Regions from separate parts of the Sphingosinicella microcystinivorans genome, predicted to be linked through region 1. Evidence: predicted binding sites of a transcription regulator. Region 1 holds the regulator's gene; each other region holds the start of a gene.
What was found. The regulator LexA, encoded in region 1, represses DNA repair genes until DNA is damaged. The targets are predictions, from matches to a motif close to GTTCCNCNCTTGTTCT.
Positions count from the first base shown of each region.

Region 1 (3,242 bases):
ATGAGGACGCCGTGGCGCGGCTGCTGGCGGCCTCGGCGCCGGTGGCCCCCGTCGAGGTAGCGGTCGGCGACGCGGCGGGCCTGACGCTCGCCGGGGACCTCGCCGCGCGCCTGACGCAGCCGCCCTTCCCGGCTTCGGCGATGGACGGCTACGCGATCCGCTGGGCCGACATGCCGGGGCCGTGGCGCATTATCGGGGAAAGCGCCGCGGGGCGCGGCCTTGCCGGGCGCGTGGGCGCGGGCGAAGCCTCGCGGATCTTCACGGGCGCGCCGGTTCCGGAGGGCGCCGACACGGTGATCGTGCAGGAAGAGGTGCGCCGCGAGGGCGACGCGCTGACGATGACGGGCGAAGGCCCGCCGCGCGAAGGCGCGCACATCCGCACGGCGGGCAAGGATTTCCGCGCGGGCGACCGGCTGATCGCGGCGGGCACGCGGCTTTCCCCGCAGCATATCGGACTCGCGGCGGCGGGCGGGTACGGCCGCCTCGCCGTGCGGCGGCCGCGCGTGACGCTCATCGCCACGGGCGACGAACTGGTGCCGCCGGGCACCATGCCGGCAGCCGACCAGATCGTCGGTTCGAACGGCGTGATGCTCGCCGCGCTGCTGCGCGCCGCCGGGGCGGAGGTTTCCGACCTCGGCATCTTTCCGGACGATCCCGCCGCCATCGGCAAGGGGCTGGAGGCGGCGAAGGACGCGGACCTCGTCGTCACCATCGGCGGCGCGTCGGTGGGCGACCACGATCTCGTGCAGGCGGCGCTGAAGGACGCGGGCGCGGCGCTCGATTTCTGGAAGGTCGCCATCAAGCCCGGCAAGCCGCTGATCGCGGGCGCGCTCGGCGAGGCGCGCGTGCTCGGCCTGCCGGGAAACCCGGTCTCGGCGTTCATCTGCGCGGTGCTGTTCGCGCTGCCGGTGCTGAGGCGCATGGCCGGACGCCCGGAGGCCGACGCCATGACCACCGCGCGCCTCCTCACGCCGCTCCCCGCCAACGGCGGCCGCCGCGACCACCAGCGCGGGCGGCTGACGCCGGAGGGCGTCAGCGCGTTCGAATCGCAGGATTCCGCGATGCTCGGCGTGCTCGCGCGCGCGAACGCGCTCATCATCCGTCCCCCCGGCGCACCGGCCGCGCCCGCCGGCGCCGAGGTTCCCGTGCTTGCGCTTGACAGGATTCTCGGCACCCCCTAAATGTTCCCTATTCGTTCACGAAAACCGGAACATCTTGTGCCGGGACATCTGTTGGGCGAGTCGTGAAACACGGGAGGCGGAACCGGACATGCTGACGCGCAAGCAACACGAACTGCTGATGTTCATCAACGAGCGGCTGCAGGCGGGCGGCGTCTCGCCGTCGTTCGAGGAGATGAAGGACGCGCTCGACCTCAAGTCCAAGTCGGGCGTGCACCGGCTGGTGAACGCGCTCGAGGAACGCCAGTTCATCCGGCGGCTTCCGAACCGCGCGCGCGCGCTCGAAGTGCTGCGCTTCCCCGAAACGGGCGCGGCGAAGGCCACGGCGCGGCAGACGCCGGTCGTTCCGGCTGCGAACGATGACGTCATCACGCTTCCGCTCCACGGCAAGATCGCGGCGGGTATGCCGATCGAGGCGCTGGAAAGCGACCGCAGCCTCTCGGTGCCCGCGGCCCTGCTCGGCGGCGGGGCCGGCGAACATTTCGCGCTCGAGGTCTCCGGCGACTCCATGATCGAGGCGGGCATCCTCGACGGCGACTATGCGCTCGTCCAGAAGTGCGACACGGCGCGCGACGGCGAGATCGTCGTGGCGCTGGTCGACGACGACGAGGCGACGCTCAAGTACCTGCGCCGCGACAAGGGCGAAATCCGCCTCGACCCCGCGAACAGCGCCTACACGGCGCAGCGCTATGCGCCGCACCGGGTGCGCGTGCAGGGCAAGCTGGTGGGGCTGCTGCGCCGCTACAACTGAGACGCGGCGGTCACGCGGTTTCCTGTTCCGCCTTTTTCTTCGGGGTGGAGGCGCCGGGGTTCGTGCCCCTGTTCGAACGTGACATCGGGCTGAGCTGCCCCACCCCAAACCCCTCTCCTGAAGAGGCGACTATGGAGTTTGCAAACCCTCTGTTCGATGATCGTTTTCAACCACTTGCGGACATTCAACTGTCTCGTAAGATTGGACAATGATAGGTCGCCGATCAATTTTCGCCATTATCGCTATTCTGATCATCGCCATATGTGTGATCGCAGTGACAATGGTTCGCAAAGAACGAGAGCGAAGATGGCTGGATAGGATGATGCACGGGATCCCCGTGGGAGTGGTTACTTACAGGTGCAGTAGCCAATCTGAAACAGTCGATTTCAATCCGCAAAAGGCAGGCCCAATCGAGCTGAAGCTCATCGCCGAAAGGAATTCAGGGAAATCCATCATATGGAGCGTGCAAATGCCAAGCGCGCAGCCTGTTCGCGCTTCTACGTTTGAGGTAGACAGCTGTCAAACGGCGTTCAAAAGGGACCCCCGATCGGCGTCGAAGAGGGACCCCCTTTTCGGATAATATGATGCTGGTTTGTTGAAGATGGCCTTGCGCTGCGTGCGGCGGAGGGCGGGCGTAGCCCGACCGGAGGCGCGCGCAGCGCAAGATAGATTTTTGAAGGCGCCGAAGGTGGCTGTCAGCTGCGGTTTTTGAAGCGCCAGCTGTCGTTGCCCGTCTCGACGATATCGCAGTGGTGGGTGACGCGGTCGAGCAGCGCCGTGGTCATCTTGGGATCGCCGAACACGGTCGGCCATTCGCCGAAGGCGAGGTTCGTGGTGATGATGACGCTGGTCCGCTCATAAAGCTTGCTGATGAGGTGGAACAGCAACTGCCCTCCCGAGCGGGCGAACGGCAGATAACCGAGCTCGTCGAGCACGATCAGGTCGAGCCGCGACAGCTGCGCCGCCAGGGTCCCGCCTTTGCCGATCCGGGTCTCCTCTTCGAGGCGTGTCACCAGATCGACGGTGTTGAAGTAGCGGGCGCGAGCGCCCCTTCGCACGACATTGGCGGTGATCGCGATGGCGAGGTGGGTCTTGCCTGTCCCCGTGCCGCCGACCAGCACGATATTGCGGCGAGGCGGGAGGAAGGAGCCATCGTGAAGGGAGCGGATCATCTCCTCATTGATCGGTGTGCCCTCGAAGCTGAACCGCTCCAGGTCCTTCACCACGGGCAGCCTCGCAGCCGTCATCCGATAGCGGATGGAGGCTGCATCCCGGTGGGTCGCCTCAGCACGGAGCAGGTCGGTCAGTATCTC
Region 1 is NZ_CP116005.1:3,440,794-3,444,035, forward strand. Features, by position in the region: gene glp (gephyrin-like molybdotransferase Glp) at 1-1,181, shown strand, start outside; gene moaC (cyclic pyranopterin monophosphate synthase MoaC) at 1-4, shown strand, start outside; gene lexA (transcriptional repressor LexA) at 1,270-1,929, shown strand; gene istB (IS21-like element helper ATPase IstB) at 2,625-3,242, opposite strand, start outside.

Region 2 (3,242 bases), 140 kb from region 1:
CGATCCGCCGTTCGACCTGCCGGGAGCGAGCAAGTCGCACGCCGTGTCGCATTATTCGATTGTGAAGCGGTACAATCCCGAAACCCCGCCGCCGGTTGATGTACCGGAGCCCGCCGCTCTGGCGCTTCTTGGCCTCGGCCTGATGGGTGTCGGCATGGCGCGCCGCCGCCGAGGCTGACGCATAAGCGATATCACGCACAAGAAGGGCGTCCGGAAACGGGCGCCCTTCTTCTTTTGATTCAGCAATGTCGAGAAGCCTTAACATTGCGGCCGTTAAGTGCTGTGGTACGTTTGCTAAATGTGCAACCTCTACACCGTCAACGTAAGTGCCAACGCCATCGCCGACGCCTTCAAGGCCCGGATGCCGACCGCCTTCAATGCCGCGCAGGGCGACGTGTACCCCGGCGCTCCCGGCATGGTGGTGCGCGAGGCGGACGGCGGGCGCGTGGTGCAGGCCATGACATGGGGCTTCCCGCTCCCGCAAAAGAGCAAGAAAACCGGTCTGCCGATCAAGCCCAAGCCGGTGAACAACATTGCCGACCTGTCCAGCTTCATGTGGCGTCATATCGCGCCCCGTCCCGAACACCGCTGCCTGATCCCGCTAACCGGCTTTGCCGAGGCCGAAGGCGAGCAAGGCGCCAAGACGCGGACGTGGTTTCGGGTGAAGCGTCAGCCGGTGTTCGCGTGGGCGGGGATGTGGAAGGACAGCCACGAGTGGGGCGCGGTCTATTCGGGGCTGATGACCGATTGCAATGCGACGGTTGAACCGGTGCATCATCGGATGCCGGTCCTATTGCTCCCGGATGAGTGGGAGCGCTGGCTGCACGGCTCGCTGGACGACGTGCAGGACTTTCAGGACCGGACCTTTCCGGCCGAACTCACCGAGATCGAGCGGACGGCAGAGCCGTGGTTACGGCGCACGTCGGCAGCATAGGGGGTTTCTGCCCAGCCTATTTCTTTTCGGTGTCCCGTTTAACGTCTCGTAGCCATGAGCAAAACGAGAGCAAGGCCACCAAGTATGCCAAAACTAGAAGGCAAATTGCCTTGGCAAAGCGGGTCGAAGCCACGTCTTGAATAACAGCCACCTGCTCCGCTCCCTTTAGCAGAGCGGCTGCACTCTCCATGCCTTGTGCATGGAAGTGCAGCGCAATCAGCACGGGGGTGAAAAGGATGAGCGAGGTAACGAGAAGCCAGCGAGAGAGCACCTTTTGAACAGCAGGCTCTTTAAGCGCGAGCGAAATCATCCCGCCCCCGACGGCTAGGGCAGCGGCAGCGGATATTCCAACAATTTGAAGCGTATCCCCCATCACGCCAACATGCCCCCGAAGTTGCCCAAGTCAATCACCTGTAGCGGCGTGCCATCCCGGCCCGCAACATCGCCTTGTTGAGGTCGACCCCGTCCGACACGCAGCGCGTCAGCGCCCGGCCGTAAGCATCCCGCCCCGTCACCGTGCAGCGCACCTCGCCGCGTGTCAGCGACCGCAGAAAGTCCCTCGACGACACCGCACGGCCCTGATGGCAATCCGAACGCGCCCTTCGGCCATCCTTGCAACGGGGACTGTCGGCCATCTCAGGTGCATCAATGCCCGCCAGCCGGACCCGTTCGCCCTGGCATCGCAGGCTGTCCCCGTCGTGAACCGAAGGGGCGATGCGAGAGAGGATGAGGGCAGCGGCGAACACGGGGGAGCTTTCAGGGGCTATCGGTGGACCTTCAGGGCCTCCACCTACTCCGCCCGTCGCGCTGCCGATAGAGGGCCGTTGCAAGAATGTTCCGCTTATGTTCTCTTTGACTCATGTCCCGAATCAATCCCTCCGAACTCGCCTCGCTGCTCCTCACCGCGCCCCTCGGTGCCCGCATCGGCCTAGCAACGCACAGTGAAGGCGCCCGGAAGGATGCCGCGAAGGCGTTGGCCGAAAGTGTCGTGCGGCGGCTCGAAGGTGCGCCCGAGGTGGACCGAAACCAACTTCGGCTCCCCATCTAGCTCACTTCCGGCGCCCATGCCGTTCACCCGCGAACAGATGATCTACAAGGCCGTCGTGGCGCTGGACGAGGCTATCGGCGAATACACCGGCGAGAAGCCCCGGCCGTCGTTCGCGCTGCGGTTCTGCCTCGCGTACCTGTTCAGCCAGAGCGACGGCAATCGGCTGCCTTATGACGAGTTCTGGAAGTATCTCAGCTACGAGGGGCATAGCGGTTACGATGAGGACGCGGCGCGCTACGTTCAGAGCACGCGGCTGCGCGGGTGCAGGAACGCCATTATGAAAAGCGTGGGCATGGGCGGGACGCCTGAAGTGTTTGAAGCGGTCGCGAGGGGGCACCGCAGAAACGGAAGGCAGGCTAGCAACAGTTAAGGAGTGTGCTACCGTGCGACATATGGGCGGCCAACCCGATCAAACTAAGGAAACACCCCTTCTCGACAGGGTTGCTGAGGCAATTTACCGAGTACAGGTGGAAAACGCTGCCGCTCTGGTAGCCCAGTACGATTTTCAACTGGACCGACTTCAACGCGTATTCAATGTAATACCCTCAGAGTCCGATAGATCATTGGCGGTTCTCGTATTTGCGCTTGCCGAAGATTTAATGCTCTGCGGCTTAGAATTTAACATGAAAGCGAACTGCCCAAAGGGCTGGGAAACTGCGACTTCCGGCAATGGGGTTTTGGCTACTGCCAGTGACCGCATTTCAATTCTAGAGCTTCTGGCGTGGATAACTCCTGCGGTGGCCTCGCAACTTCGCCTTATGAAAAACATCCGTAACCATTTCGCCCACCATGCTGACGTGAATGGTTTTGCCGATCAGAAGATTGCAGGTTGGGTCAGCTCAATGGAGCCATCCGAAAAGCCCATTATCGACTTGATCCCTGAGGACAGGCGCGGCGAAATGCCGCCGCACAGCCCTCGTGAGCAGTTTGTGATAAGAGCGACAGTGGCAATCATATCGCTGGTAACTGATATCGCGGTCCTTCCGGCTGCCAGTGCCTTTAAAGTTCTGCCAAGGGATGTCATTGGCGGGGGAGACTTCGATAAGTTGCCCGACCCACTTAAACAGCTTCGGCGCGTTGCTGCTGATGTTGCCCTAACGTGTATGCCCCGAAATCTCATATCGACGGGCTGACCAGTTCAATTTTCGCAGCGATTTCGACTGCAAAACCCCTTCGGAATACGCCAAGGACGCCCGAAACGGCGTCTCAGGAAGTCCTACCTACCCCGAGGCCTCCTCGCGTTTTCTTGGCGCATTTTGA
Region 2 is NZ_CP116005.1:3,580,156-3,583,397, forward strand. Features, by position in the region: gene PE061_RS17255 (PEP-CTERM sorting domain-containing protein) at 1-178, shown strand, start outside; gene PE061_RS17260 (SOS response-associated peptidase) at 299-934, shown strand; gene PE061_RS17265 (hypothetical protein) at 951-1,310, opposite strand; gene PE061_RS17270 (thermonuclease family protein) at 1,342-1,680, opposite strand; gene PE061_RS21795 (DUF6771 family protein) at 1,794-1,982, shown strand; gene PE061_RS17275 (hypothetical protein) at 1,999-2,352, shown strand; gene PE061_RS17280 (hypothetical protein) at 2,366-3,115, shown strand.
Region 2: PE061_RS21795 (DUF6771 family protein) is a predicted target of LexA. The motif match lies at 1,769-1,784, and genes of this name have one in related genera.

Region 3 (3,242 bases), 440 kb from region 1:
CATCACACCCCGCTGATGCGGAACAGCCGCCACTGCTTCAGCGACTGGGGCGCCGAACCGCTCGAACCCGGCCCCGGCGACGGCATCCGCCCGCCCGCGATGATCGCCGACATCGGCCCCGGCGAAGCGCTGTTCCTCCCCGTCGGCTGGTGGCACCATGTCGAAGGGCTGGACGTGACGATCGGCATGAGCTTCACGAACTTCGCGCGGGACAACGACTTCTGGTCGCACTACGCGAGCTATGGTGCGGTTTAGGGCGGACGCTCACGATATCGCACCGACAATCCCACCCTACACGCTCGTCATACCGGCGAAGGCCGGTATCCATACGACCGTGGTCATGGATACCGGCCTTCGCCGGTATGACGTTCTGTCTGGTTACGACCCAAAGCCGGACATTCGGCGAATCAACGCTATCGACCTAAACAATGCTGGCTGCGGGTCATAGGCGCGACAACCATGCCGTCATGGTCCATGCAATTGTCAGCACTGATGATTTTCCAGAATAGTCCCAGAACGAGCAGCACTACGCAGGCAACGATGAGAAGTAATGGATAAATGCGCCTCATTTGTGCAGGCTTGTTCACCACCGCGCCGATAGCGTCAATGTCTGCTTTCCACCCCATCGCAGCCCATCACGATCCTGCCGCCCGACCGTCACCCAACCATTATCACCCCGTCATCCCCCGGACGCGCACGATGGTTAACGAAGAACCATCGGCAACCGTCGACCGCCATCCGGCATGTCGGCCGCAACAGGGACATTTGCGATGCGTCACTTCCTTTCCGTCGCCGCGCTGGCGATGCTCGTTTCCACCGGGGCCGAGGCCGGTCTCGTCAAGGTCAGCTTCACCGGCGTCAATTCCAGTCCCGCCGCGCCCAACGTGTTCGGCACGCCGGTGCCCACGATCAGCGGCTACGTGATCTACGACGATGCCGCCACCGGCACGCCCTTCGTCGTCAACGCCACGCGCTCGGCCTACAACTACGCGGGCGCCATCAAGGAGATCGGCTTCGATCTCGGCAGCGGCATCGGCGGCACCGCGAGCGGCGACCTCGGGTCGATGCAGGTCTCCGACCAGTTCACGGTTGGGCAGGACCGCCTGTCGTTCAACAACATCTACCTCACGCCGGATGCGATTACGGGCGAGCCTGCGGGCACCGTCCGCTTCGAGGTGACGATCGGGCTTTCCGGCCCCTTCTCCGCGCTGTCGACCTCGGACCTGCCCGGCGTGTTCGACCCCGCGATCTTCACCGGCCAGAAGAATTTCTCGCTGTTCGTGAACCGCGGCACCGGCGCGCCTCCCGCGGGCGCCGTCAGCTTCAACTTCAACTTCGACAGCCTGACCGTCGAGCCCTACGGCACCGACGTTCCCGAGCCCGCCATGCTGGCGCTGTTCGGGCTCGGCGCGGCCGCCGTCGGCCTCCGCCGCCGCGGGACCGCCTGATCTTCCCGCGAGGGAGCGGCGGACTGCCGCATGTGCCCGGTCCGCCGCTTCCCGTTCTTGCCAAGCGCGTCCGCTGTCCCCATCTCCTGTCTTCCCCCGGCGCCGTTTTGCGGCTAGTGTCCGACCGGAACAAACAGGAAACGACAGCCCTCCCCATGCTGACCCACATCTCGATCCGCGGCGCGCGCGAGCATAACCTCAAGAACATCAGCCTCGATATACCGCGCGAAACGCTGACGGTCGTCACGGGCCTGTCCGGCTCCGGCAAGTCGAGCCTCGCCTTCGACACCATCTACGCGGAGGGCCAGCGCCGCTACGTCGAGTCGCTTTCCGCCTACGCGCGGCAGTTCCTCGAGCTGATGCAGAAGCCCGACATCGACCATATCGAGGGACTATCCCCGGCCATCTCCATCGAGCAGAAGACCACCTCGAAGAACCCGCGCTCGACCGTGGCGACCGTCACCGAGATCTACGACTACATGCGGCTCCTGTGGGCGCGCGTCGGCATCCCCTACTCGCCCGTCACCGGCGAGCCGATCGCCGCGCAGCAGGTGAGCCAGATGGTGGACCGCGTGATGGCGATGCCCGAGGGCACGCGCCTGATGCTGCTCGCCCCTGTCGTGCGCGGCCGCAAGGGCGAATACCGCAAGGAGATCGCCGAGTGGCAGCGCACCGGCTTCCAGCGCGTGAAGATCGACGGCACGGTCTATCCCATCGAGGAAGCCCCCGCGCTCGACAAGAAGTACAAGCACGACATCGACGTGGTCGTGGATCGCCTCGTCGTGAAGGAAGGCCTCGAAACCCGCCTCGCCGACAGCTTCGAAACCGCGCTCGGCCTCGCCGAAGGGCTGGCCGTGGTGGAACTCGTGGGGAGCGGTGATTCTGGGGGCGAGCGCATCCTGTTCTCGCAGAAGTTCGCCTGCCCCGTCTCCGGCTTCACGATTCCCGAGATCGAGCCGCGCCTGTTCTCGTTCAACTCGCCGCACGGCGCCTGCCCGGCCTGCGACGGTCTCGGCGAGAAGCTCTATTTCGATCCCGAGCTCGTCGTGCCGAACCAGACCCTCAGCATCGAGCAGGGCGCGGTGGTGCCGTGGGCGAAATCGTACCCGCCCTCGCCTTATTATATGCAGGTGCTGCGCTCGGTCGCGCGGGCCTACGATTTCTCGCTGCGCACGCCGTGGAACGAGCTTCCGGAGGAGGTCCGCGACGTCGTGCTGAACGGCACCGGCGGCGTGCCGATCACGCTGCGCTTCGAGGACGGCCGCAAGACCTACGAGGTGAAGAAGCCGTTTGAGGGCGTCGTCAACAATCTCGACCGCCGCTGGCGCGAGACGGACAGCCAGTGGGTGCGCGACGAGCTTTCGCGCTTCCAGTCCGCCGCGCCGTGCGAGACCTGCAACGGCGCGCGCCTGAAGCCAGAGGCGCTCGCCGTGAAGATCGCCGGCGAGACCATCGCCGACGCCGTGCGCCGCCCGGTCGGCGACGCCTTCCGCTGGGCGAAGGCTCTCCCCGCCCAGCTCAACACCCAGCAGAAGCAGATCGCCGAACGCATCCTGAAAGAGATCGTCGAGCGCCTCGGCTTCCTCGACAACGTCGGCCTCGAATATCTGAACCTCGACCGCAAGTCCGGCACGCTCTCCGGCGGCGAATCGCAGCGCATCCGGCTTGCCAGCCAGATCGGCAGCGGCCTCTCGGGCGTGCTCTACGTCCTCGACGAGCCCTCGATCGGCCTCCACCAGCGCGACAACGACCGCCTGCTCGAAACGCTGAAGCGCCTGCGCGATCTCGGCAACA
Region 3 is NZ_CP116005.1:2,998,046-3,001,287, reverse strand. Features, by position in the region: gene PE061_RS14385 (cupin-like domain-containing protein) at 1-255, shown strand, start outside; gene PE061_RS14380 (PEP-CTERM sorting domain-containing protein) at 771-1,448, shown strand; gene uvrA (excinuclease ABC subunit UvrA) at 1,604-3,242, shown strand, end outside.
Region 3: uvrA (excinuclease ABC subunit UvrA) is a predicted target of LexA. The motif match lies at 1,575-1,590, and genes of this name have one in related genera.